3 regions of the Marinomonas algae genome follow, and region 1 is predicted to be linked to each of the others. Evidence: predicted binding sites of a transcription regulator. Region 1 holds the regulator's gene; each other region holds the start of a gene.
The links. Region 1 encodes PhoB, which activates phosphate uptake and scavenging genes when phosphate is short. Its sites were predicted from a motif close to TGTCATANNNNTGTCANA; they were not measured.
Positions count from the first base shown of each region.

Region 2: ACMUMQ_RS13825 (phosphatase PAP2 family protein) is a predicted target of PhoB. The motif match lies at 1,090-1,107, and genes of this name have one in related genera.
Region 3: ugpB (sn-glycerol-3-phosphate ABC transporter substrate-binding protein UgpB) is a predicted target of PhoB. The motif match lies at 1,018-1,035, and genes of this name have one in related genera.

Region 1 covers NZ_JBLIXK010000008.1:26,999-29,202, forward strand. Annotated here, with positions in the region: gene phoR (phosphate regulon sensor histidine kinase PhoR) at 1-674, opposite strand, end outside; gene phoB (phosphate regulon transcriptional regulator PhoB) at 671-1,366, opposite strand; gene ubiA (4-hydroxybenzoate octaprenyltransferase) at 1,451-2,204, opposite strand, start outside.
Region 2 covers NZ_JBLIXK010000012.1:20,675-22,878, forward strand. Annotated here, with positions in the region: gene ACMUMQ_RS13815 (phospholipase A) at 1-339, shown strand, start outside; gene ACMUMQ_RS13820 (hypothetical protein) at 436-1,005, shown strand; gene ACMUMQ_RS13825 (phosphatase PAP2 family protein) at 1,175-1,690, shown strand; gene ACMUMQ_RS13830 (MJ1255/VC2487 family glycosyltransferase) at 1,687-2,204, shown strand, end outside.
Region 3 covers NZ_JBLIXK010000003.1:4,255-6,458, forward strand. Annotated here, with positions in the region: gene ACMUMQ_RS06175 (ATP-binding protein) at 1-583, shown strand, start outside; gene ACMUMQ_RS06180 (Hpt domain-containing protein) at 585-935, shown strand; gene ugpB (sn-glycerol-3-phosphate ABC transporter substrate-binding protein UgpB) at 1,092-2,204, shown strand, end outside.

The sequences.
Region 1 (2,204 bases):
TAACCTTTAATTACAGTCAAAGGTGTCTTGAGCTCGTGAGAGGCGTTGGCGACAAAGTCTTTTCGCATTTGTTCAAGAAGATGCAGGCGAGTGACATCACGGACAAAAATAAGGTGATCGTTTTTATCGTACAGTGTTGTTTGTATTTCCAGATAAACGCCTTCTTTTGCAGGGGATTTAATAACCAGTGGTTCCCCAAAGCGTTTCTGTGAGAAATAGCGGAAAAACTCCGGACTGCGAACGATGTTGGTGATTATCTGACCTCGATCTACAGGGCGCATCAGACCAAAGAAGTGAGCTGCAGAATTGTTCCACCACTCTAAATTGCCTTGGTTATCCGCCATAATCACGCCTTCTTTTAAGGCGGTCGTCGAGCTTTCGATTCGCGTTAATGCTTGGCGCATTCGACGTTTTGATTTACGTTGCTTTTTCTGCAAACGGTAAACGGCGTCAAAAACGTCTCCCCAAATGCCACTGGCTTCCGGAGGCGACGCCTTACTGGAATAGCGTAACCAGCTATGGAATTGATAAAGCTGGTACAGCTGCCAATACAAAGACCCTAAAACATACAGCAATAATACCCCTAATAACTGACCAATGATCAGGCCAATGACAATGCAAGCTGCAAGACCTGACAGCCAACTTAGTATGGTATTTCGCCAAATGTTTTTCATGCGGACCTTTTTGCTGAGAATCGGTAGCCTGTTCCTCGAACGGTTTGTATCAAGGAGTCGTGAGAGCTGCCAATGGCTTTGCGTAAACGACGAATATGAACATCAACGGTGCGTTCTTCTACATAGACATTACCACCCCAAACCTGATCTAGAAGTTGTGCTCTAGAGTAGGCGCGTTCTTGGTGTGTCATTAAGAATTTTAGCAATCTGTATTCCGTTGGCCCCATATCCAAAGGGCGAGCCCCTATTGTGACTCGTTGACTGATAGGGTCTAGCATTAGCCCTTCAATTTCAATCGGTTCATCAATGCCTTGAGGTGTTGCTCGGCGTAATACGGCTTTTAATCTCGCGACCAATTCACGAGGAGAGAAAGGTTTAGTGATGTAGTCATCCGCACCAACCTCTAAGCCTTGTATTTTGTTGTCTTCTTCACTTTTCGCCGTCAACATGATGACTGGAATTTCAGCCGTTGTGTTGTCTTTCTTCAAGCGACGAGTGAGTTCAATCCCACTGCCGCCAGGCATCATCCAATCAACAAGAATTAAATCTGGTCGATGGTCGACGATAATTTCGTGGGCTTGCTGAATATTTTCGGCTTCTAAATATTCATAGCCTGCCATTTCTAGAGCAATCGCGATCATTTCGCGTATTGAAGACTCGTCATCAATAATTAATACTTTTTTACCGGTCACAGGATCTACCCTCATCTCAGGAACGGTTTTATTAAAGCCGTCAAATGTGACAGTTTGGTTAAAATGTCACAACTTTGCCATATATTACAGAAAATAGCTTAAATTTAGACCAACGAAGAGGCAAAAGCCAATGCGGTTATTGTCTAGAAATGAGCGGAAGCAGGCGGCTTTAGCACGGCTCCGAGCCTGCTTAAATTGCAAATAAAATAACCCGGCACAACACACAAGAGCAATAAAATACGGCCAACCTAATCCAGCCAGTAAACCAACCCAAGTTAAGAGAGATAAAGTCAAACCTTGCAGACAAAGAATGATAAGCAGGTCGTGCTCCCCAAATAAGATGGCTGTCGATTTGATGCCGACTTTGAGGTCATCTTCGCGGTCTGTCATCGCATAATAGGTATCGTATGCGATCGTCCAGAAGCAGTTGGCAACGAACAGCATCCAAAGTATAGGGTCGCTTAAGTCTCCGCCTTGAGCACTGTACGCCATTGGTATTGCCCAAGAAAAAGCCAAACCTAGGAACAGCTGAGGTAAGTGAGTATATCGCTTCATAAAGGGATAAAGTGCAGCAAGGCCTAATCCGACAAATGACAATAAAATGGTTCGAACGTCAGTGAAAAGAACTAAAATAAAGCTTATTGCGCAAAGTGCTGCGAAAAGCGCGAGAGCTTCTTTTGCGGATACACGACCCGAAGGCAATGGTCGGTTCTTGGTACGTTCAACGCTGCCATCTACTTTTCTATCGGCATAATCATTAATTACGCAGCCAGCAGAGCGCATACTAAATACGCCCAAAATGAAAATAACAACGAGGTGCCAATCAGGCATACCATCA
Region 2 (2,204 bases), on a different contig from region 1:
TTGTTTGAGAAAGGCAACACCGCTTTTTCCTTTAAGCCTTGGTATCGTATTCCTGAAAGTTCAGACAATGACGATAATCCGAATATAGAAAGATATTATGGTTACGGTGAGCTGAGTGTCATCCATGTTATTGATGATTACAGTATTGATATTATGCTGAGAAATAACCTCAAAGCGTCCGATAATAAAGGGGCTTTGCAGGTTGGTTTTAACTTCCCTTTATGGGGGAAAACGCGAGGTTACATACAATACTTCAATGGTTATGGTCAGTCGCTGCTTGATTATAATCACCAAACACAATCTTTAGGGATTGGTATTATGCTGTCTAATTGGCTGTAATTTAATTGTCTTTGTATTGTTATTGAAAAGATTTTGTCATTGTATTGTCATTTTTTGCTTCTAAGGTGTTTATAAATCTAACCTAGGAGCTATAAAATGAAATTGAAGTTTTTACCAGTTACAACAAGTTTAGTGGCACTAACTCTTCTAACGGCTTGCGGTAATGAGTCTGTGAAAAGTGGTGACACTGCGTCTGTTGCTGAAGCGATGTCTTTAAATAATGAAGATTTATATGAAGTTCATCATGATGGTCGAATTCATATTTTTGATGACCGCGCAACATACGAAAGCTTCCTTGAAGTAGGTGAAACTTCTTTCCGTAAAGTTCATATCGGTGAAGGTCCAAAAGGTGAGACGCTTGTTTTCGGTTTAACAAACGAAGACAAGAAGAAAACATCAGGCATTGCTTCTATGGACATGTATCACGGCACATTAGAAGGCGCTACGCCTTTCTACGGTGAAATGCGCGTTGAAGGCCGTATTTTTGTTTTCTCTTCTTTGGCTGAAATGAACAACGCTCGTTTGGTTGGTGAAGTGCCATTACGTTATACAGAAATTGGCGCAGGTCCAAATGGTGAAACTGTTGTTTATGCGTTAAACAGCAGCAACAAGAGCGTGAAACCTGTTGCCATGATTGAGCAGTTCCACAAGATGAACGATCTTTAAAGAAGGTATTTACTTCAAACTTTGAGCTTGAAGTAACGCCAAATAATGCCTCGCTTTATGCGGGGCATTTTTGTTTGTGTGGTATGTCATCAAGTTGTCATTTAAGTGCCATCTAACTGACATTTTACTCGTCTATGTTTGAGAATAAGATAAACAGCGAGGTGATAGCATGAACATACTTCAGAATATACATGCATTTGATGTACAGACTTTTTACTGGTTTATGGCTCGTAAACACAGAGCAAAATTAACCAGTATTGGGCGTGCTATTTCATTCACAGCCGATGGCCCTCTTTATGCCGCTGCCGCAATCATGTTTTGGTTTGCGGGTTATGAAACTCTAGTCACTGTTTTAGCTTTTGGTTTCTTGCTTGAGCGTATTGTCTATTTTGTTTTAAAGCGTGGTTTTAAACGGAATCGTCCAGCAGATGCGCTTGATGACTTCCGTAGCTTTATTATTCCATCTGACCAGTTTTCTTTTCCATCTGGCCATACGTCAGGGGCTTTCTTTATGGCGTATTGCCTAAGTGAATGGTTCCCAAGCTTCAATGTTATTTTGTATTTTTGGGCGGCGCACGTTGGCTTGTCGCGTATTTTTCTGGGTGTGCATTTCCCAACAGACACAGTGATTGGCGCTTTATTAGGAAGTGCCTGTGCGGCCTTTATGATTGGAGTTCTGGTATGAAGATTTTATATGGCGTTCAAGGAACAGGAAATGGTCATATTACCAGAGCAAGAGCCATGGCTGCTGAAATGAATGCAGCTGGTGTAGAAGTAGACTTTATCTTCTCTGGTCGTCCGCCTGAAGATTATTTCGATATGTCGGTATTTGGCGATTATCGTACCTTTCAAGGTCTGAGCTTTGTTGCTCGCAATGGCAAGTTGGATTTATTGGCGACTTGTCGAAATGCGAATTTCTTTAAGCTCATTCGAGATATTCGTTCATTAGATCTTCGTGGTTATGATTTGGTTATTACGGATTACGAACCGATTGTTGCTTGGGCGGCAAAATTTCAAGGTATTCCTTGTATTGGGTTTGGGCATCAATACGCTTTTAAACATGACATTCCTCGTTATAAGAAGAACTTTATTGCGCAATGGATTATGTCTAATTTTGCGCCAGCTGCGATTCAGCTTGGTGCTCATTGGCATCACTTCGGTTACCCAATTTTACCGCCGTTAATTCATCATGAAGAAAG
Region 3 (2,204 bases), on a different contig from region 1:
AGCTGCTGCTCATGAAAACTCATTACAACAAGTGCTGTTACATGGACGCTCAGAGACACACTTTGACTCGAATGACTACGATGGTTCGATTATTAAACCTGTCTTTGATAAGCCGTTACGAAATGCATTAGAGAGCTTAAATGCATTCTCTGTCGATGCGGAAAGCAAAGCACAGGAAACGGAAGAAAAAGCAGATGCTAATCCTGTATTTAGCGCGACGGTTTTGCTTGCGGAAGATAATTTAACCAACCAAATAGTCGCGCGCGGTTTATTAAAACTATACGGAGTGGAAGTTGTTATTGCTGAAAATGGTCAGAAAGCGGTTGAGCTTGCCCAGTCTACGTCTTTCGATATGATCTTTATGGATTGCCAAATGCCTGTTATGGACGGCTATGAAGCGACGAGGCAAATTCGTCAGCTGACGGGCAGTAAAACGCCTGCGGACGTTGCGATTGTTGCGCTTAGTGCCAATGCAATGAAAGAAGATGAAAGTGATTGTTTTGCTGCTGGTATGAATGATCATGTGGCCAAGCCAGTTTCTCAGGATAAGCTGCTCGCCATTTTAAATAAGTGGTTGCCTTAATATGCTTGAAACTAAAGTGTTCGATTATGAAGACTACAAAAACAGGCTAGCCTCCAATCGTGAGCTGATGGCGCTGGTTGCCAATGAATTTATTTTGGAAGCAACGTCATTATTTGAACGCTTTCAAGAAGCGTTTGTGTCTCAAGATTGGAAAAGCCTTGATGATTTGGCGCATAGGTTAAGAGGTGCAGGTTTAGAAGTCTCTGGCCACAGGTTTTGCCTACTTATTAGAGAGATTGAGATCTCGTTCGAAGAAGGGCGTAGTATTTCTTCAGAAGTGAACGATGACTTGAAGAACGAGTTTGATAATCTGATATCGGCTTTGCAACAAGAGTTTTCACTTTCCTCGTAAGCTATAGAGCTTTTTTTCCTTTCAGTATTTTTCATTTTTTGGTTTCATTTAGCTTGTTTGTGTATTTCAAATGAAACCAATTTATCATTAAAGTGAAATATATCCTCGATATAGTGTGTTTTTTTCTAATAAACACTCATTGCGAGGAACACAGAAATGCATAATTTGAAATTAGCGTCAGCTGTTATAGGTATGTCAATTGCGGGTTCAGGGTTTGCTGCGACAGAAGTCGAGTGGTGGCATGCAATGGGTGGCGCAAATGGTGAAAAAGTAAATGAAATTGCTCAAGGTTTTAACGATTCCCAAGACGCTTATGTCGTAAAGCCTGTTTATAAAGGCAGCTACACTGAAACAATGACATCGGCAATTGCGGCATTTCGAGCTAAACAACAACCTGCAATCGTACAAGTATTCGAAGTTGGTACAGCAAGTATGATGGCGGCGAAAGGCGCGATTTACCCAGTAAATGAATTAATGCGTGAAGCAGGTCAGTCTTTCGATGAAAGCGCTTATTTGAGCGCTGTTACTGGTTATTACACAAGCAGTGAAGGCAAAATGCTTTCTATGCCATTCAACAGTTCAACACCTGTTCTCTACTACAACAAAGATCTATTCAAAAAGGCCGGTATTACTCAAGCGCCTAAAACTTGGCAAGAAGTTGAGACGACAGCGAAAAAATTACAGCAGTCTGGCGTATCTTGTGGCTTCACAACAGCTTGGCAGTCTTGGGTTCATTTAGAGAACTTGAGTGCTCGTCACAATGTACCATTTGCTTCTTTAGATAATGGTTTTGGCGGTTTAAAAACAGAGTTAACGTTCAACGATCCTTTGCAAGTTGCTCATGTTGAGAAAATGGGTGAATGGCAGAAAAATGGCATATTCAGCTACTCTGGTCGTACAAACGACGGCGCAGCGAAATTCTATAGTGAAGAGTGCGCAATGTTCACTGAATCTTCAGCTGGTTATGCGGGTATTAAACGTAACGCTAAATTTGATTTTGGTGTGACTGAGCTTCCTTATTGGGAAGGTAAAGTTAAGCAGCCTTCTAACACAATTATCGGCGGCGCGTCTTTGTGGGTTCTGCAAGGTCACTCAAAAGAAGAGTACAAAGGTGTGGCTTCTTTCCTAAGCTACTTATCTCGTGCTTCTGTTCAAGCGGATTGGCACCAATTCTCAGGTTACTTACCAATAACCAAAGCGGCGTACAGCTTGACCAAAGGTCAGGGCTTCTATGATGCGAACCTTGGTACAGAAACTGCCGTTACTCAA